3 regions of the Streptomyces sp. NBC_01176 genome follow, and region 3 is predicted to be linked to each of the others. Evidence: riboswitches for the same ligand, from Rfam matches in the RefSeq annotation. Region 3 holds a riboswitch; each other region holds the start of a gene.
The links. Region 3 has a riboswitch for S-adenosylmethionine ahead of OG199_RS09485 (putative leader peptide). Riboswitches for the same ligand answer to the same signal wherever they lie in the genome.
Positions count from the first base shown of each region.

Region 1: linked by a shared signal. The riboswitch ahead of OG199_RS29855 (aminotransferase class V-fold PLP-dependent enzyme) and the one ahead of OG199_RS09485 (putative leader peptide) in region 3 are both predicted to bind S-adenosylmethionine.
Region 2: linked by a shared signal. The riboswitch ahead of thrC (threonine synthase) and the one ahead of OG199_RS09485 (putative leader peptide) in region 3 are both predicted to bind S-adenosylmethionine.

Region 1 covers NZ_CP108600.1:6,904,423-6,911,214, forward strand. The annotation lists gene OG199_RS29845 (cytochrome bc complex cytochrome b subunit) at 1-217, shown strand, start outside; gene trpD (anthranilate phosphoribosyltransferase) at 355-1,419, shown strand; SAM riboswitch class IV at 1,681-1,797, shown strand; gene OG199_RS29855 (aminotransferase class V-fold PLP-dependent enzyme) at 1,982-3,343, shown strand; gene OG199_RS29860 (Lrp/AsnC family transcriptional regulator) at 3,524-3,805, opposite strand; gene OG199_RS29865 (rhomboid family intramembrane serine protease) at 3,802-4,533, opposite strand; gene OG199_RS29870 (hypothetical protein) at 4,664-4,903, shown strand; gene OG199_RS29875 (NYN domain-containing protein) at 4,938-6,287, shown strand; gene OG199_RS29880 (NlpC/P60 family protein) at 6,731-6,792, shown strand, end outside.
Region 2 covers NZ_CP108600.1:5,407,480-5,414,271, forward strand. The annotation lists gene OG199_RS23380 (trehalose-6-phosphate synthase) at 1-1,350, opposite strand, end outside; gene OG199_RS23385 (glucosyl-3-phosphoglycerate synthase) at 1,477-2,421, opposite strand; SAM riboswitch class I at 2,589-2,745, shown strand; gene thrC (threonine synthase) at 2,763-4,091, shown strand; gene OG199_RS23395 (MoaD/ThiS family protein) at 4,212-4,487, shown strand; gene OG199_RS23400 (cold-shock protein) at 4,941-5,147, shown strand; gene groL (chaperonin GroEL) at 5,502-6,792, shown strand, end outside.
Region 3 covers NZ_CP108600.1:2,244,217-2,251,008, reverse strand. The annotation lists gene OG199_RS09505 (maleylpyruvate isomerase N-terminal domain-containing protein) at 1-411, shown strand, start outside; gene OG199_RS09500 (MarR family winged helix-turn-helix transcriptional regulator) at 602-1,108, opposite strand; gene OG199_RS09495 (YceI family protein) at 1,238-1,753, shown strand; gene OG199_RS09490 (cell envelope biogenesis protein OmpA) at 1,979-2,758, opposite strand; gene OG199_RS09485 (putative leader peptide) at 2,851-2,925, opposite strand; SAM riboswitch class IV at 2,962-3,108, opposite strand; gene OG199_RS09480 (amino acid ABC transporter permease) at 3,705-4,694, shown strand; gene OG199_RS09475 (amino acid ABC transporter ATP-binding protein) at 4,691-5,485, shown strand; gene OG199_RS09470 (ABC transporter substrate-binding protein) at 5,553-6,590, shown strand; gene OG199_RS09465 (GNAT family N-acetyltransferase) at 6,631-6,792, shown strand, end outside.

The DNA.
Region 1 (6,792 bases), 4.7 Mb from region 3:
CGGCCAGGAGGCCCTGCACACGCTCACCGCGCACGAGCAGTACCAGCCCGCCGAGATCGGCCCGGTGGTCGACGAGAACGGTGTCGAGCGCAAGGTGAACGGCGCGCAGCGGCTGCGTGCCAAGCTCAGCAAGGGCTTCTACGGGGAGCACAGCCAGATCCCCAAGCCCACGGTCGAGGAGTACGAGGAGATCACGAGCGGCCACGGCCACCACTGATCCTCCGACCGGTCCTCACCGGTCCCACTGATCGCCACGGCAGGAGCCCCCGTCCCATGGACGGGGGCTCTTTGCCGTGCCCGGGGCTGGATAGGGTGGACCCTGCTTGTACCTGTCTACGAACCCAGGAGCGGCAGATGAGTGCTGTGACCCCCGCTGGAGGCGACATCGCGGCGGGCCGTTCCTGGCCCGCGGTGCTGAACGGCCTGCTCGACGGCCGGGACCAGAGCGCGGACGACACGGCCTGGGCGATGGACCGGATCATGAGCGGCGAGGCGACGGACGCCCAGATCGCCGGCTTCGTGGTGGCGCTGCGGGCCAAGGGCGAGACGGTCGAGGAGATCACCGGCCTGGTCCGCACGATGTACGAGCACGCCAAGGTGATCGAGGTGCCGGGGGAGACCGTCGACATCGTCGGCACGGGCGGTGACGGCGCGAAGACGGTGAACATCTCCACGATGTCGTCGATCGTGGTGGCCGGTACCGGCGCGAAGGTCGTCAAGCACGGCAACCGGGCCGCGTCCTCGGCGTCCGGTGCCTCGGACGTGCTGGGAAAGCTCGGCGTCAATCTGGAGCTGACGCCGAAGCGGGTGGCCGAGGTGGCCGAGGAGGCCGGGATCACCTTCTGCTTCGCGGTGAAGTTCCATCCGGCGCTGCGTCATGTGGCGGCGGCGCGCGGACAGCTGGGGATCCGGACGGTCTTCAACTTCCTCGGTCCGCTGACCAATCCGGCACGGGTGAGGGCACAGGCGGTCGGTGTCGCCGACGCCCGGATGGCGCCGATCATGGCCGGCGTCTTCGCCGAGCGCGGCAACTCCTCTCTGGTCTTCCGCGGTGACGACGGGCTGGACGAGCTGACCACCACGGCGACGTCGAAGGTCTGGGTCGTGCGGGACGGCAAGGTGACCGAGGAGCGGTTCGATCCGCGGGACGTCGGGCTCGACCTGGTGCCCGTGGAGGCCCTGCGGGGTGCCGACGCCGCCTACAACGCGGAGGTCGCCCGCCGTGTCCTGGACGGCGAGACGGGGCCCGTACGGGACGCCGTGGTCCTGAACGCGGCGGCGGCGCTGGTGGCGTTGTCCCCGACGGACGCGTCCCTGGTGGACCAGCTCCGTGCCGCGATGGTGAAGACGGCTCGGGCCATCGACTCCGGCGCGGCGCACGCCGCACTCGACCGCTGGGTGACGGCCACCAACGCCTGACTCCTGGGCGGGGGCCGGCGGGGGCGCGGCCTTTCGGCTGGGCCCCGCCCGCCCGCGTCGTCTCCGTGTGTTCCGTCCGCGGGGCTTCACCCCGGACCCCGTTCGTGGTGGTTTTCCGGGTGCGGGCGGGTGGGGGCTGGTCGCGCAGTTCCCCGCGCTCCTGAGAGTGTCGAGGGCGTCACGGACTTCGAGGGCGAGGTCGTTCCGCCATATGGACGCCGGGGTTGCGTCCGGAAGATCGTGTGGCAGGATGCGGTATCAGGTCATGAGCGACAGCCATCAGGCCCCGGCCGGCTGTCCGGCAACCCTCCGTCCGTGGCGGGGTGCCCCGGGTGAAGACCAGGCCGTAGGCAGCGAGGTCTACGGCAAGCGCGGACCCCTCGAGAATCCCAGGGGTCCTGGTCGTTCGAGGGAGCCTTCTGTGAGCAAGCGAATGCGCTAGGGCGTAGAGCCCCGCCTCCGCACACCTCTTTTCACCCTCACCTGCGCCGAGCCGCGCGCGCGTACCTCCGTACGCCCCCGCTCGCGCGGTGCTTCCGCCTGCCTCTCACAGGAGTGCGCCATGTCTGTCTCCACCGCTGCCGCCGACCAGACCGTTTGTGCCCCGTTGCCCGTTCTGGGCCGTGATGTGACCGTCCCGCTCGTCACCGGCGGCGAGGTCACCTACGCCGCCCTCGACTACGCCGCCAGCGCCCCGGCCCTCCAGCGCGTCTGGGACGACGTCGCCGCGTACGCCCCGTACTACGGCAGCGTGCACCGCGGAGCCGGCTACCTCTCCCAGCTGTCCACCGACCTCTTCGAGAACGCCCGCAGGACCGTCGCGGAGTTCCTCGACTGCCGCGAGGACGACCAGGTCGTCTTCACCCGGTCGACGACCGACTCGCTCAACCTGCTCGCCGCCACCCTTCCGGCCGACTGCCAGGTCTTCGTCTTCGAGACCGAGCACCACGCCTCGCTGCTGCCCTGGCAGGACGCGCGGGTCACGTACCTCGACGCGCCCCGCACCCCGCGGCAGGCCGTCGCGGCCTTGGAACGCGCCCTCGCCGACCGCGACCCCCACGGACCGGCCCTCGTCTGCGTCACCGGCGCCTCCAACGTCACCGGCGAGCTGTGGCCGGTGCGCGAGCTCGCCGCGGCGGCGCACGCCCACGGCGCCCGCATCGTCCTGGACGCCGCCCAGCTCGCCCCGCACCACCCCGTGTCGGTCCGTGACCTCGACGTCGACTGGGTCGCCTTCTCCGGGCACAAGCTGTACGCGCCCTTCGGCTCCGGTGTCCTCGCCGGCCGCTCCGACTGGCTGCGGGTGGCCGAGCCCTACCTCGCCGGGGGCGGCGCCAGCCGCAAGGTCGCCCGGCGCGCGGACGGCGGCGTCGACGTCGAGTGGCACGAGAGCGCGGCACGGCACGAGGCCGGGTCCCCCAACGTCATCGGCGCCTACTCCATCGCCTCCGCCTGCAAGGCGCTCACCGAGGAGGGCTTCGACCGGATCGTCGCCCGCGAGCGGCACCTGATCCGCACGGTCCGGGAGGGTCTCGCCGAGGTGCCCGCCGTGCGCGTGCTGTCCCTGTTCGGCGAGGACGCGCCCCGGGTCGGCGTCATCTCGTTCGTCGTCGAGGGCTGGAACAGCTCGCACTTCGCGGCGGCGCTCTCCGCCGAGTACGGCATCGGGGTGCGCGACGGTCTCTTCTGCGCGCACCCGCTGCTGCGCACGCTGCTCGGCAGCGACCCGCAGACCCAGGGCGAGTGCGGGGCCCCCGAGGCGGCGCCCGGCGAGAAGTCCCTCAACGCGATCCGCGTCAGCTTCGGGGCGGGCACCCCGGACGAGCACGTGGAGCGCTTCGTGCGCGCCGTGAAGGAGCTCGTGCGGGACGGTGCGCAGTGGCGCTACCGGACCGAGGGCGGTCGCTGCGTGCCCGCGGTCTGACTCCGGCGGCCGCGGAGGTTCCGCGACGCGACGAGGAGCGGCGTCGCGGGCCGGGACGGGGCGAGGTACCGAGCGGCGCGGCCGGCCCTGCGGCGGGCCGGGCCCCCTCGGGTGGCGACCCTCGGCCGGCCGCCCTCACCTGGCGGCCCTCGGGTCGCGCGGTGGGGCAGGAGGTGTGGGTCAGGAGTCCAGGCCGATCGCGAACGCCGCCTCCAGGTCGTGCTGCGAGTACGTGCGGAACGCGACGTGCGTGTCGGTGCCCTCGACCCCCGGGATCTTGCTGATGCTGCCGGGGATGACGTCGGCCAGGTCGTCGTGGGCCTTGACCCTGACCATGGCGATCAGGTCGTACGTACCGGTGACGGAGAAGACCTCGCTGACACTGTCCAGCGCGGCGATCGACTCGGCGATCTCGGGGATCCGGTCCACGCTGGTCTTGATGAGCACGATCGCGGTGATCACGGCTGGTTTTCTCCCTCGGGGGCCGCTGCTGGGACTTTCACTCTAGTCGGCCGCCGGAAGCGCACCCACGCGTAGAGGAAGCCCAGCGAGAAGCCCACCAGGTGCGCCAGATAGGCGACCCCGGGGCCCGAGGGGCTGCGGCCCGCCGCCAGCCACTGCAGCGCCGCCCAGAACGGCAGCACGATCCAGGCGGGGAAGCGCAGCGGCAGGAAGAAGAGGAACGGGAAGAGACTGGTCACCCTGGCCTTGGGGAAAAGGTAGAGGAACGCTCCGAGGACCGCGGAGATCGCTCCCGAGGCACCGACCAGGGTCTGTTCGGAGGTGGAGTTGGCGATCGCGTAACCGACCAGCGCGAGATAGCCGCAGCCGACGTAGAAGAGGGCGAACTCGAAGTGGCCCATGCGTTCCTCGGTCATGGCCCCGAAGACGTAGAAGAAGAGCATGTTGCCCAGGAGGTGGAGCCAGCTGCCGTGGATGAACAGGGCCGTCGCGGGGGTCAGCAGAGCGCCCGGAGTCCCGCTGAGCAGGTCGGCGGGCACCACGCCCCAGCGCCGGAAATAGGCCCGCTGCGCGACGAGCAGTTCGTCCCCGGTGCCGTACGTCGGATTGAACCCCGACGCCGGGCCGATCACGAAGATCACGCAGCACAGGACGATCAGCCCGTACGCCACGGGCGCGGACTGGGCCCGCACCGTCCTGCCGACCCTCGTACTCCAGTTGCCGATCATGTTGCAGAGCATGACGTAACCGGACCGATGCACGCAGAGTGCCTCGCCGCTCCGGACGGCCGAGCGTCGAGTACCCGCCAGGCCGTAGGGTTACGAGCCACACGGACACCAGAAGGAAAGCGACTGCCACATGACGGTTCCCCTTCCGACCGCCGAGACTCGCTGGCGCTGCACCCTGTGCGGCAATCTGACGCGCTTCGACGTGACCCGCTCGTCCAAGGTCGTCGAGTACGTGCACCTCGACCTGGGCGGTGAGCCGAGCGTGGAGGAGCGCGAGGTGGTCAGTGAGACCATCGAGTCGGTGCGCTGTCGCTGGTGCAACGCGGTGGATCAGGTGGAACTGGTGGACAGGCCGGGCGCCGGCTCCTGAGGGAGCGGGCCCCGCACGGACGATGGAGTGACGGATGGCGGAGACCACAGGCGGGGAGCCGGACGACGGCGCCGCCGAGGTGCTCGACCGTCCGCTGCCCGACGGCGTGCGCCGCCGTGTCGTACAGATCGTCTCCGACGGGTTCGGCGGTCTGACCATCGCCGAACTGCCGGTTCAGCTACGGCAGTACGCGCGGTTCGCCCCGAACCGGCGGGCGAAGTTCGCCGGCAACGCGATGGCCGCCGCACTGGAGACCGACCCGCTCTTCCGGCAGCGTATCGCCGAGAAGCTCAGAGAGGCGCAGCCGGAGCTCGTCGGCGCCCTCGACTCCGGTGCGCCGCCCCCGGCCGCGGACCCGCTGGACGTGGCGGCCGCGGCCTACGTGCTGCGCCCCACGGGCTGGGTGAAGCTGGTGACCGCCGCGGGCGAGGAGGCCCTGCGGGCGGACGCCGAGCGTGCCGACGAGGAGAGCCGCGCGGAGCTGGAGCGGCTGCGTGAGGAGCTCGCCGAGGCGCGTGCGCACACCCGGACCGAGACCGAACGGCTGCGCGCCGAGCTGGAGTCGGCGAAGAAGGAGTCGGAGTCGCTGCACCGCAAGCTGCGCGGTGCCCTCAGCGACGTCAAACGGGGCGAGGCCGCGCTGCGCAAGCTGCAGGGCGAGATGGACACCGGGCGGGCCGAGGGGCAGGCCCAGGTGTCCGCCGCGGAGAGCGAGAGCCGGCGGCTCAAGACACGGCTCTCCGAGGCCGAGGCGGCCCTGGAGGCCACCCGTAAGGCGGCCCGCGAGGGGCGCAGCGTCGAGGACATGCGCGTCCGGCTGCTGCTGGACACCGTGCTGGACGCGGCGCAGGGGCTGCGCCGCGAACTCGCGCTGCCGCCGGTGTCCGTACGGCCCGCCGAGACCGTGGACGCGGTCGAACCGGGACGGATGACCCCCAAGGACATCGCCGCTCGCGCGCTGTCCGAGAACGATCCCGCGATCCTCGACCAGCTGCTCGCGCTGCCGCAGGCGCACCTGGTGGTCGACGGCTACAACGTCACCAAGACCGGCTATCCGCAGATGCCGCTGGAGAAACAGCGGCTGCGGCTGCTGGGGCAGCTCTCCCAGCTCGCCGCGCAGACCGGCGCCGAGGTCACCTGTGTCTTCGACGGGGCGGAGCTGGCCGCGCCGGTGCTGCTCGCGCCGCCGCGCGGGGTACGGGTGCTGTTCTCCAAAGCCGGCGTCACCGCGGACGAGTTGATCCGCCAGCTGGTGCGCGCCGAGCCGCCGGGGCGGCCGGTCATCGTGGTCTCCACCGACCGTGAGGTGGCCGACGGGATCGCCAAGGCGGGCGCCCGGCCGGTGGCCTCCGCGGTGCTCCTGAAGCGCTTTTCGCGGGGTTAGCCGAGCGCCTCTCCGCAGGGTGGGGCGAGCTTCTTTCCGCGGGGTCGGGCGAGCGTCTTTCCGCAGGGTCCGGCGAGTGCTTTCCGCGGAGTCGGGCGAGCGTCTTTTCCGGGTTCGGCAAGTGGTTTTCGCCGGGTCGGCGATCTGTGGCCTACGCCTCAAAGCGCCCGTACGTCCCATGTGTAACGTCCGGGCGCGATGACCCGTTTGGCGAGGCCTTCACGCAACGTAGCGTCAATCGCGCATCACTGCAGGTGAGTTGAGTGCAAAGAATGCGCTCGGTAGCCGAGATTTTTCAGGTTTGGATTTGAACTGATCACAGGAAGGTCACTAGGGTCTGGCTCGAACCTCCGCTCGGGTGATCACTCATTGGGAGTGACGGCGGAGGGGCACCGCCCGTCGGCGTTTCGGCAGGCGGCTGGAGGAAGAAGGAGCTCGCCTTCGTGGCGTCCCACCGTCGACCCAAGCAGCCGAGCCGCACCCGTGTGACCGTGCTCACCACCGC
Region 2 (6,792 bases), 3.2 Mb from region 3:
CGCGGCGAGCCGCTTCGTACGCTCGGCCCGCTCACCGGCCGGCAGGGACAGGGCCTCGTGCAGCGCCCGCGCGGTGCCGACCACGTCGTACGGGTTCACCACGACCGCGTCCTCGCCCAGCTCCTCGTACGCCCCGGCCTCCCGGGACAGCACCAGCACGCACCCCTCGTCGGAGACGACGGGCACCTCCTTGGCGACGAGGTTCATGCCGTCCCGGATGGGGTTGACGAGGGCGACGTCGGCGAGCCGGTAGGCGGCCAGCGAGCGGGCGAAGTCGTCCTTGACGTGGAGCACCACCGGGGTCCAACCCGGCGTCCCGTACTCGGAGTTGATCTCGTCCGCCAGGGTCTGCACGGCGGCCGTGTAGTCCCGGTAGACCGCCAGGTCCTGGCGGGAGGGGTAGGCGAAGGCCACGTGGACCACCCGCTCGCGCCACTCCGGCCGGTCCTCCAGGAGCTGCCGGTACGCCAGCAGGCCCCGCACGATGTTCTTCGACAGCTCGGTGCGGTCGACGCGCACGATCGCCCTGCGGGCGCGGCCGTCGGGGCCCTCACCGATCTGCTCGCGCAGCGCGTCCATCCGCTCGGCGACGTCCGCCTCGTGGGAGCGCCCGCGCAGGAAGTCCGCGTCCGCGCCGAGCCCGTGCACCCCGACCCGGGTGTCGCCGAGCCCGCCGACGAGCGCCTCGCAGCAGGCGGTGAACGCGTTCGCCCAGCGGTGCGTCAGGAAGCCCAGCCGGTCCGCGCCGAGCATGCCGCGCAGTACCTGCTCCGCGATGTCGTCGGGCAGCATCCGGAAGTAGTCGACCGGGGCCCACGGAGTGTGCGAGAAGTGACCGATGCGCAGGTCGGGGCGGAGTTCCCGGAGCATGCCGGGGACCAGGGTCAGGTGGTAGTCCTGCACGATCACCACGGCGCCCTCGGCCGCCTCGTCCGCCAGGGCGCGCGCGAACGCGTGGTTGTAGGCCTCGTACGACGCCCACTGGCGCCGGAACTCCTGGTCGAACACCGGCTCCAGCGGCGTCTGGTACAGCATGTGGTGGACGAACCACAGCACGGAGTTCGCGATGCCGTTGTAGGCGTCCGCGTGCACCGCGGCGTCGATGTCCAGCATCCGCACGCCGACCTCGCCGACCCCGCGCCGGACCGCCTCGCGGTCCCCCTCGCCGAGCGCCGAGCACACCCACAGGGCGCCTGCGTCCGGGCCGATCGCGGAGAGGCCGGAGACCAGCCCGCCCCCGCCGCGCCGGGCCTGGAGCGAGCCGTCCTCGCGCACCTCGTAGGAGACCGGGCCGCGGTTGGACGCGACGAGGATCCGGTGGGTGCCATGCGTTGAAGCCGTTGAAGCCATGCCTCGAAACCTAGCCCGGCACCGAAACGCTCAAACGTTCCCGTCGGCCGTATGCGACGAAGGACACGAACCGCGGGGCGGTGGCGCCGGTCGTGCCGTCCACCACCCCCTCACCAGGGACGCGGTTCACGCCGCCCGGCGTGCGACGTACTCGGAGATTTCGGCCATCGGGGGGCGTTCCTCCGTGTCCACCGAGTACGTACGCGGCTCGAAACCGTCCTCGCCCCGCTCGAACTGGGTGAGGGAGGGCCGGACGAGATGACCGCGGGCCAGCCGGAGCTGCGCCGTGCGGTAGATCGCGGCGGACATCCGGCCCAGCGCCTGCCCGTCCTGGTGGCGGTGCTTGCGCTCGCCCACGTCGACCTGGGCGAGCGCGTCGAGACCCACCAGGTGCAGGGCGTCGACGAGCATGCCCAGTTCGACGCCGTATCCGACGGGGAAGGGCAGCTGTTCAAGCAGCGAGCGGCGGGCCGCGTACTCACCGCCGAGCGGCTGGACGAAGCCGGCCAGTTGGGGCCAGTGCATGTTCAGCAGTGGGCGGGCCATGAGTTCCGTGACGCGACCGCCCTGCCCGGCGGCGCCGGCCAGCGGACGGTCGTACATCCCCTTGACGAGGTCCACGCCCGGCTCGGTGAGCAGCGGGCCCACGATCCCGGAGACGAACTCCGACGAGAACTCCCTCAGGTCCGCGTCGATGAAACAGACGATGTCCCCGCTCGTCACCAGGAGCGACCGCCACAGGACCTCGCCCTTGCCGGGCACGGCCGGGATGCGGGGCAGGATCTCGTCCCGGTGCACGACACGCGCGCCCGCCGCGGCGGCCACCTCCGAGGTGCGGTCGGTCGAACCCGAGTCGACGACGACGATCTCGTCGACGAGGGGCACCTGCCGCATCAGGTCGTGGCGGATGACGGCGACGATCTCGCCGACCGTCTCCTCCTCGTTCAGCGCGGGCAGCACGACGCTCACCGTGGAGCCCGAGGCGCGCTTGGCGGACATGATTCTGTGGAGCGGGCGATCGGCCACGGACCAGGAGCGTGTGTTCAGCCAGCGCTCGACTTCCTTCAGCACAGTCTGCGGCTCCTCACTGTCTGATCACCCGGTGTCTCACGGTGTGATCCATCTCGCGGTTCGGACGACTATCTCAACTGTCCTGGCCTTCGGTTACAGTCTTGAACAACGCGGATGACCATCGCATGTCGTAGATCATCCCGAACTGAAGACCAACAACCGAATACCGCTCATCCAGAGGGGCAGAGGGATACGGCCCGATGAAGCCCCGGCAACCCTCCAGCCGGTCCTGTACCGATCATTGCCGATCGCGTCGCGGGGCTCCCGGCTCGGGAAGGTGCCAAATCCGTCTCACGGCGAAGTGCGTCGTGAGGAAGATGAGGAGAAAGGGCCTCGCCTCCATGGCTGCGCAGACTGTTGCAAGCACTCCGGACACCGCGACCTCCGCGAACCCGTCGGCTTCCACCACCTCCACCGGCACCGTCGATCTGGGCCCCGCCGCGGCGCTCTCCTGCCGCGAGTGCGGCCACCGGGTGCCGCTCGGTCCGGTCTTCGCCTGCGAGGAGTGTTTCGGACCGCTCGAGATCGCTTACGACTTCTCGGCCTACGACACCGAAGAACTCCGGGCGCGCATCGAGGCGGGCCCCGCGAACATCTGGCGTTACGCGCCGCTGCTCCCCGTCCCGGCCGACGTCGCCGACAAGCCGAACATCAACCCCGGCTGGACCAGGCTGGTCAAGGCCGACAACCTTGCCCGCGAGCTGGGCGTCGACCCCGGCCGGCTCTTCGTCAAGGACGACTCCGGCAACCCGACGCACTCCTTCAAGGACCGCGTCGTCGCCCAGGCCATCGAGGCCGCCCGCGCCTTCGGCTTCACCACCCTCTCCTGCTCCTCGACCGGCAACCTCGCCGGCGCGGTGGGCGCGGCCGCGGCCCGTGCCGGCTTCCGCTCCTGCGTGTTCATCCCGCACGACCTGGAGCAGGGCAAGGTCGTCATGGCCGCGGTCTACGGCGGCGAGCTCGTCGGCATCGAGGGCAACTACGACGACGTGAACCGCTTCTGCTCCGAGCTGATCGGCGACCCGGCCGGTGAGGGCTGGGGCTTCGTCAACGTCAACCTGCGGCCGTACTACGCGGAGGGGTCCAAGACCCTCGCGTACGAGATCTGCGAGCAGCTCGGCTGGCAGCTGCCCGACCAGCTCGTCGTGCCGATCGCCTCCGGGTCCCAGCTGACCAAGGTCGACAAGGGGCTCCAGGAGCTGATCAAGCTCGGCCTCGTCGAGGACAAGCCCTACAAGATCTTCGGCGCGCAGGCCGAGGGCTGTTCGCCGGTGTCCGTCGCCTACAAGGCCGGCCACGACGTCGTCCGGCCGCAGAAGCCGAACACCATTGCCAAGTCGCTCGCCATCGGCAACCCCGCCGACGGCCCGTACGTGCTGGACATCGCGCGGCGGACGGGCGGGGCCGTGGAGGACGTGAACGACGAGCAGGTGGTCGACGCGATCAAGCTGCTGGCGCGCACCGAGGGGATCTTCGCCGAGACCGCCGGCGGTGTGACGGTGGGGGTGGCCAGGAAGCTGATCGAGAACGGGCTGCTCGACCCGACGCTCACCACGGTCGTGCTGAACACCGGTGACGGCCTCAAGACGCTGGACGCGGTGGCCGGCACGGGACTGACCGCGACCATCCGCCCCAGCCTGGACTCCTTCCGCGAGGCCGGCCTCGCGTAGCCGCCCGGCCGGGGAGGATCCTCCCCGGCCACGGGCCCGCGGGGGCTGGTCGCGCAGTTCCACGCGCCCCTGCCGGGGCGCTCTCCGCCGTACGCCACCATCCGACCGGGAGGTCACCGCATGAGCGTCAACGTCCGCATCCCCACCATCCTGCGCACCTACACCGGTGGCCGGTCCGAGGTGACCGCCGAGGGAGGGACCCTCGGCGAGGTGATCTCCGACCTCGAGAAGAACCACACGGGCATCGCCGCGCGCGTCCTCGACGACGAGGGCAAGCTGCGCCGGTTCGTCAACGTGTACGTCAACGACGACGACGTCCGCTTCGAGCAGGGCCTGGAGACGGCGACGCCGGACGGCGCGGGCGTCTCGATCATCCCGGCCGTCGCCGGAGGCTGACGGGCGGTTACCCACGGTGAAATCATTACCGTGGGTAATGCCAATCACTGAGAGTTCATCGAATTGCCCCCTCCGTGAGAGAAGCGGAGGGGGCAATTCTGCATGGTTGAGCGGGGTACAGTTGGGGAACCCGCCGCCTTATCCATGCCGGATGCATATGAGTGCGCGTCGGCCTGCGATAAGAAGTGGCCAAAGTGCCCGGCGCTTTTGAGCCTTATGTGGCCTTTATGGGGCCCGAGTTGCCCTAAATCTTCGCGAATTCTCCCTATATTCCCGATCGGGCCTGCCCAGAATTCTCGTCCGATTGACCTGTTGCAGACGGCAGTTGGGCAGATACATTCAGCCGCGGTCGACGCGTTCCGGCGCACACCCCCAATCCGTTGGGGGGTGGAGGTCTGACCCGGGCCCGCGAAGTGCGGTCCTGTGCAAGGGCCAGTAATAGGGGAGTTAGGCATGGCTCAGGGCACCGTCAAGTGGTTCAACGCGGAGAAGGGGTACGGCTTCATCGCGGTCGACGGTGGTGCGGATGTTTTCGTCCACTACAGCGCGATTCAGATGGACGGCTACCGCACCCTGGAAGAGGGTCAGCGGGTCGATTTCGAGATCTCGCAGGGCCAGAAGGGGCCGCAGGCGGACATGGTCCGGCTCGCGACCGGCTGAAGCACGCGCCGACTGACTGTTCGACGTGACGAAGGGCTCGTATCCCTCTGGGGTGCGAGCCCTTCGGTCTGCCCGGGGCGTCCGCGTGACCCTTCGGGACGTCCGCGCCACCCCCTCGGGAGGGCGGTCGTGCCGCCCCTGTCCACCTGGGGATCCTCCGGAGTCGCTTGCACTCGGCAGGGGCGAGTGCTAATCATTGCGTTAGCACTCTGAAGGTGAGAGTGATAACGAAGGACCGGGTCGGTGAGGCCCGCAGGCCAGGTGGTGCAAGGAACCACGGGGCAGGCAGGCCGTCCGTCGCGGGCGCCAGCGCGGTCCGGAGCAATCCACCCCAGTCCGGGAGGACCACTTCACATGGCCAAGATCATCGCGTTCGACGAGGAGGCACGGCGCGGTCTCGAGCGCGGGATGAACCAGCTCGCCGACGCCGTCAAGGTCACCCTTGGCCCCAAGGGCCGCAACGTCGTCCTCGAGAAGAAGTGGGGCGCCCCCACGATCACCAACGATGGTGTTTCCATCGCCAAGGAGATCGAGCTCGAGGACCCGTACGAGAAGATCGGCGCCGAGCTGGTCAAGGAAGTCGCCAAGAAGACGGACGACGTCGCCGGCGACGGAACGACCACCGCGACCGTGCTCGCCCAGGCGCTGGTCCGCGAGGGCCTTCGCAACGTGGCCGCCGGCGCCAACCCGATGGCCCTCAAGCGCGGTATCGAGAAGGCCGTCGAGGCCGTCTCCGGTGCCCTGCTGGAGCAGGCCAAGGATGTCGAGACCAAGGAGCAGATCGCTTCCACGGCCTCCATCTCCGCCGCCGACACCCAGATCGGCGAGCTCATCGCCGAGGCGATGGACAAGGTCGGCAAGGAAGGCGTCATCACCGTCGAGGAGTCCCAGACCTTCGGTCTGGAGCTCGAGCTCACCGAGGGTATGCGCTTCGACAAGGGCTACATCTCGGCGTACTTCGCCACCGACATGGAGCGGATGGAGGCGTCGCTCGACGACCCGTACATCCTCATCGCCAACTCCAAGATCGGCAACGTCAAGGACCTGCTCCCGCTCCTGGAGAAGGTCATGCAGTCGGGCAAGCCGCTGCTGATCATCGCCGAGGACGTCGAGGGCGAGGCCCTGTCGACCCTGGTCGTCAACAAGATCCGTGGCACCTTCAAGTCCGTCGCCGTCAAGGCCCCGGGCTTCGGTGACCGCCGCAAGGCCATGCTCGGCGACATCGCCATCCTCACGGGCGGCGAGGTCATCTCCGAGGAGGTCGGCCTCAAGCTGGAGAACGCGGGTCTGGACCTGCTGGGCCGTGCCCGCAAGGTCGTCATCACCAAGGACGAGACCACGATCGTCGACGGCGCCGGCTCGGCCGACCAGGTCGCCGGTCGCGTGAACCAGATCCGTGCCGAGATCGAGAACTCGGACTCGGACTACGACCGCGAGAAGCTCCAGGAGCGCCTGGCGAAGCTGGCCGGCGGCGTGGCCGTCATCAAGGCCGGTGCCGCCACCGAGGTCGAGCTCAAGGAGCGCAAGCACCGCATCGAGGACGCCGTTCGCAACGCGAAGGCGGCCGTCGAGGAGGGCATCGTCGCCGGTGGTGGCGTGGCCCTGCTCCAGGCTTCCTCGGTCTTCGAGAAGCTCGAGCTCACCG
Region 3 (6,792 bases):
GTCGCGACGCTCGCGGGCCTTCGGCTCGGCGAGTTCACCCACCACACCTGGGACGTCGAGGTGGCCTTCGACCCGACGGCGGCGCTGCTGCCGGTGGCGACCGAGCCGCTCCTCGCCCAGGCCGGTCTGCTCATAGGGTTCCTCGGCAAGGCAGACGCCCTGGGCGGCCGCCACGCCCGTATCGCCGTGCGGACGGTTTCTCCCGTGCGTGCTTTCGGGCTCGTGCTGGGTGACTCGGTCGCGCTCGTCGACGAGCCCGCCGAGCCCGACGCCGTACTGAACGCCCCGGCCGAGTGGTGGCTGCGGCTCGTCACCGGCCGCCACGCCCCCGCCCACACTCCGGCCGGGGTGAACCTCAAGGGGGACGACCTCACCCTGGACGACCTGCGACGCGTCTTCCCGGGCTTCTGACCTGCTAGGTCGTCGCGGCGGCCGGCATCCGAGGCGCGAGGCCGTCCGCCGGGGCGGCCCCGCGCTTCCGGGCCGTGGCACCGGCGCGTTCGTCGCGTCACGGCACTCTCAGCCGGTCTTCCGGGCCGTCCCGCTCACGGTCTTCCCGGGCCCGCCCCCGCTTCACGAACCGTGCTTCACGACCCGTGCGTTACGAATCGTCGCCGGGAACGGGAACCTCGGAGGGCGGCAACAAGTCGTGCAGCTGCTCGTACCGCTGCGCGCACGCCGTGCGGGCGATGGCCTGCGAGACGGCGTCGGCCAGCGGGCGCGAGGACTCCCTCAGCAGCGTGCGCGCCTTGTCCGTGAGCGCCACTTCGATACCCCGTTTGTCCCCGCAGGCCGAGCGCCGCGTGATCAGGCCCGCGTGCTGCAGACAGGCCACCTGATAGGTCAGCCGTGTCTTGGGACGGCCCAGCAGCTCGGCGATCTGTGTCATGCGCAGACTGGAGCCGGGCTGGTCGGCCAGCAGGCACAGCACCAGGAACTCGTCGTGGGAGACACCGAGGGCGTCCTTGACGCGAGCGCGCAGCTGCTGCTCGATCGCCCCGGCCGCCGCGAGCAGCCTCATCCAGGACCGCAGTTCGGTCGGCAGCAGGCCGTCGTCGGCCGCCGGCTCGTGTTCGGGCAGGTCAGCGGGGGCGAGAAAGTCGGCCATGGTGTCACAGTCTACCGGTTGTCCAAATTTGAAGAACGGGCTAGCCTGTGATCGTCCAAATTTGGATGACTGCTGGTTGTCCCACGGCCCGTGCCTCACCTCTCACTGTTAACCGTCTGGAGAACTCTCATGACCGTCGCCGTCGAAACCGGCCTGTGGCAGCTCGACCCCGCCCGTACCAGCGTCGTCATCCGGCACAAGACGATGTGGGGCCTGGTCACGGTGAAGGGCGCCTTCGCCGCTGTCACCGGGGAAGGTGAGGTGCAGGCCGACGGGACCGCCCGCGGCACCGTCACCCTGGACGTGGCGTCCCTCGACACCAAGAACGCCAAGCGCGACAAGCACCTCCGCTCGGCGGACCTCTTCGACGCGGAACGGCACCCCACGATCACCTTCGCGGTGGACAACGCGGCGGTCACCCAGGACGACACCGTCGAGGTCACCGGTCAGCTGACCGTGCACGGCATCACCAGGCCGCAGCCCGTCGTCGCCCGGGTGAGCGCGGCGAGCGCCGAAGACGTCACCCTCGGCACCGAGTTCACCGTGGACCGCGACCAGTTCGACATGGGCTGGAACCAGATGGGCATGCTCCGCGGCCTGACCACTGTCGTCGGCACACTCGTCTTCACCCGCGTCAAGGGCTGATCCGGCGGATCACCGCCCGTCGTCGGCGCGGCGGCGGGCAGCGGCCGTCCGGCTCCACGGTCCGCCGGACACGGCGGCCGGTGCCCCGCGGTTCCCGCTGTCGCGCCTTGCCGGGCCGGCCGAGGACGAGACGGCGAACGGCCCCCCGGTGGCCGGGGGCTCCGCTCGCCGCGGGCTCGGGTGGGCGCGGCCCGAGGTCGTCCGGGGAGACGCCCCGGACGCCCGTCAGGCCCGGCGCACCGCTTCGTGGAAGGCCGGGTGGGCGCCCAGCCTGCGGACGTAGTCCCGCAGGCGGCCGTACGGGGAGAGGACGTCCTCGGCGCCGAGGTGGGTGAGGGCCACCCACGCGTCGACGTCGGCGGCCGTCAACTCGTCGCCCAACACATGCTCGTTCGCGGTGAGTTGCTGATCCAGTGAGCGGAGAGCGGCCGACCGCGCCGTAGGCGGGGCGGCCGGGGCGAGATTCCGGTCGAGGAAGACGCGGAAGGTGTCGACGTCCGCGGCGAGGGACGGCGGGTGCAGCCGGGGGAGTCCGTTGCCGTCGCGGCAGCCCGGAAGTTCGCCGAGGTCGCGCAGGATGTCGGGGGTGTGATTGCTGACGATGCGTCCGCTCCAGCGGTCGCACAGCGCCGGCGCGGTGAGCGGGCCGTCGTAGTGGTGCCAGGTGGCCTCGTACGCGGCCCGCAGGGCGGCGCAGGCGTCCGGCGTCCCGGCGGGCCCCGTCAGCAGCGTGGTGGTGACCGAGTCGCGCAGTCCCAGCAGGCCGAGGGTGATCGAGATGCGCAGCGAGCGCGGACAGCCCTCGGAGAGGTACAGCTGATAGCGGTGCGGCGCCGGATAGAAACCGCCGGCCGGACCGACTCCGATGCGACTGCGGATGCGGTGTCCACGCGCGGGCGCGGCCGCCCGAGGGGCGGCGGCGACAACCGCCCCCGCGGCAGGTGAGGCCGGGGCGCAGTGGTGGGAGGCGGCGGCGGTCGGACTGAGCGAGACTGTCTCGGGCATGACTCTCCATGGGAACGACGAAGCCCCGCCACCCCGGGGGGTGGCAGCGGCGGAACGGAGTGACCGCGCTGACGTACCGTCCGGACCGTGGACTAGTAGGCGCTGGAGACCCGCTGCAGATCGATGTGCAGGCGCCTGGTCAGACCGCTCGTGCCCTTTCCGGTCATTCCCGTCGCTCCCGTGTCCGGGGCTCGCGAGAGGCGAGACCACGCTTGCCCCGCCGCTCCGGCGGGACCCGGTCGTCACCCGGGGCACCCCGTCGCGGTGGAAGGGTTGCCTGTCAGCGGGCCGGGGCCGATCAACCGCCTCGCACGGAAGCAACCGTGCGAAGGGCGCTGACAATCGTGACCGTCCCCGCCAGTCTCGGTCCGCTCCGTGGGCTCGTCAAGAAGGCGTCCGCGCGGTCTCACGACGTGGTCATCCGGGCTGCCGAGCGTTGACATTCGTTCGGGGCCGTGCCTAACTTACGCCGCATCGGACCGGAGCAACTCCGGTGAACACGAGGCCCCACGGGCCGGAACGGTGACGGTGACCGCGATGTACGCAGCCCAGGGGAAGACCGCCTCGCGGTCCCACGGCCGCGACCGCGTGCTCACGAACCGTCGTCCGGAGCGGCACCGCGCCGACGGCGGCAGCGCCCTTACGGCACGGTGTTGTCCCTCCCCCGACGCCCGCTGTCTCTGTCAGGGCTGACGCACTCCCTCGCTGATCGCCGGTCCCTGAACCCCGGCCGCCGACCCTCCGGTCCCTGAACGCCCGGTCCTTGATCCGCGGTGTCCGATCCCGGGTCCGTGATCTCCGAACCACCGTGTGCCGCCGCCGAACCGGCGGACTTCCGGTGGTCTCCCCCTTCTCGTCCCCGCATCGGGTTCGTTCCCCCGTGCGCGTTCCCGTCGTGTCGTTCTACGGGCCGTGCCGGGGGAGTCCGAGCCGCCTGGAGCCCTCCATGAGTGAATCCCTCGGCTCCGCCGTGCCGTTGGGCACGGCGCAGCCGCCTCCCGCTCCCGTGGTCGAACCGCGGCCGTACGCCGCGCAGCGGGTGCTGCCGCTGCGCCGGCCGGGCCGCTGGATCGTCTCGGCGATCGTGCTGGTCGTCGTCGCCCAGATCGTCCACGGCCTGGCGACCAATCCGTTCTTCCAGTGGGACAGGTTCCAGTACTGGTTCCTGCGTCCCACGATCCTCGACGGCCTGCTCATCACCCTCGAAGTGACCGTCTACAGTGCCGTGTCGGGACTGCTGGGCGGCATCCTGCTCGCACTCGCGCGGCTCTCCCGGAGTCCGGTGCTGCGTGCCGTGAGCTGGGTTTACATCTGGTTGTTCCGGTCGGTGCCGCTGATCGTCGTCCTGCTCTTCCTCTACAACTTCTCCGCGCTCTACCGGACGCTGAGCCTCGGTGTGCCGTTCGGCCCCGCCTTCCTCACGTTCGACGAGTCCCGGCTCGCCACCGACATGGTCGTCGCGGTCGTCGGGCTCAGCCTCAACGAAGCGGCGTACGCGGCCGAAGTGGTGCGGGGCGGCATCCTCTCCGTCGACCAGGGCCAGCACGAGGCGGCCTCCGCGCTGGGTCTGCCGAAGGGCTACCAGTTCACGAGGATCGTGTTCCCCCAGGCCCTGCGCTCCATCACCCCCAACTACGTCAACCAGCTGATCGGCCTGATCAAGGGCACCTCGCTGGTCTTCTACGTCTCCCTGCTCGACCTGTTCGGCTCGGTGCAGAGCATGGGCAGCACCTACCCCGGCGACATCGTGCCGCTGCTGCTGGTCGCCACCGTCTGGTACCTGATCCTCACGAGCGTCGTGTCGGTCGTCCAGTTCTACGTCGAGCGGTACTACTCGCGGGGCGCGCTGCGCACCCTGCCGCCCACCCCGCTGCAGAAGCTCCGCACCGGTCTGCGCGACCTGCGGAACCGTGTCCGGAAGGAGGCGGCCCTGTGACCGCCGAGGTGACGGAGCAGCCCGACGTCCGGCCCGCGGCGGTCGAGGTCCACGACGTGCACAAGTGGTACGGGACCCAACGTGTCCTGGACGGAGTGGAGTTGACCGTACGGCCCGGTGAGGTCACCGTCGTCCTCGGACCGTCCGGCTCCGGCAAGTCCACGCTCCTCAGGGTGATCAACCACCTGGAGAAGCCCGAGATCGGCCATGTCAGCCTGAACGGCGAGCCGATCGGCGTACGACGGCACGGCGGCCGGCTCAAGGAACTGAGCGAGCGGGCCATCCTGGCCCAGCGCAGCCGGATCGGCTTCGTCTTCCAGAACTTCAACCTGTTCCCGCACCTGACGGTGCTCGACAACGTGGCGGCCGCGCCGGTCGCCACCGGCCGGCTGAGCAGGCCCGAAGCGCGGGAACTGGCGCGCACCCTGCTGGGCCGGGTCGGACTCGCCGACAGAACCGCCGCCTTTCCACGGCAGTTGTCGGGCGGCCAGCAGCAGAGGGTGGCCATCGCCCGCGCTCTCGCGCTGCGGCCCGGAGTCATCCTCTTCGACGAACCCACCTCCGCCCTCGACCCCGAACTGGTCGGTGAGGTCCTCGCCGTCATCAAGGACCTGGCCACCAGCGGCACCACCCTCCTCATCGTCACCCACGAGATCGGCTTCGCCCGCGAGGTCGCCGACCGGGTGGTGTTCATGGACGCCGGCCGGATCGTCGAACAGGGTCCGCCCGCCCAGGTGCTGGACCACCCGGTACACGAGCGGACCAGGGACTTCCTGAGCAAGGTCCTCTGAACCCGCCCGGACACCGCTCATCCGCCCCCGCACCACTCCCTCACCGCACACCTGACAAGGACGACCCATGCGCACCCGCACCCGCTCCCGCACCCTCCGTACCGGACTCCTGCGTGGCCTGACCGTGTCCACCGCCGTCGCCACCCTCGCCGGCGGGCTCGCCGCGTGCGGGGGCGAGAGCGACGCCGCCACCACGACCGCCGGCGCGGCCCCCGGCACCGTCACCTTGGGCGCGCTCTCCAACGGCGCCGCACAACAGACCGAACTCACCGTGCCCGAGGTCAAGTCCATCAGCGCCGAGCTGCCCAAGTCGGTGGCCAGGAGCGGCAAGCTGGTGATCGGAGTGGGCGCGCTGCCCGCCGGGTTCCCGCCACTGGCGTACGTGGGGCAGGACCAGAAGACCCTCACCGGCGCCGAACCCGACCTCGGCCGGCTGGTCGCCGCGGTCCTCGGCCTGAAGCCGGAGGTGAAGAACTCGACCTGGGAGAACCTGTTCGTCGGCATTGACAGCGGCAAGGTCGACATCGCCTTCTCGAACGTCACCGACACCGAGGAACGCAAGAAGAAGTACGAGTTCGCCTCCTACCGGCAGGACAACCTCGCCTTCGAGGTGCGCAAGAAGAGCACCTGGAACTTCGACGGCGACTACCGGAACCTGGCCGGCCGGACCGTCGCGGTGAGCGCCGGGACCAACCAGGAGAAGATCCTGCTGGAGTGGAAGGCGAAGCTCGCCAAGGAGGGCAAGAAGCTCACCGTCAAGTACTACCAGGACAACAACGCCACGGCCCTCGCACTGTCCAGCGGGAAGATCGACGCCTCCTTCGGGCCCAACCCCGGTATCGCCTACCACATCACCCAGACCGCGAAGTCTCCCGACCCGACGCGCAACGCGGGCACGTTCTCCGGGGCGGGCGCGACGCTCCAGGGGCTGATCGCGGCCACCGCGAAGAAGGGCAGCGGCCTGGCCGCGCCGGTCGCCGACGCCATCAACCACCTGATCAAGAACGGTCAGTACGCCAAATGGCTCGCCGCGTGGAACCTCTCCAACGAGGCCGTCGACACCGCCCGGGTCGACCCGCCGGGACTGCCGCTCGACAACTCCTGACCCACGGCTTTCCGCCCCGCCCCGGAGACACGACACCCTCATGGCATCCCCCGCCCGGCCGGCCCCGTCCCGGGGCCCGGTCGCACCCCACCTCCTCGACAACGCCGCGTGGGCCGCGCTGACCGGCCCGCACGCCTCCTTCGCCGAGCGCGTCGGACGCGCCGCCCGCTACCCCGTGGACGTCTCCCCGTTCACCGCCCTC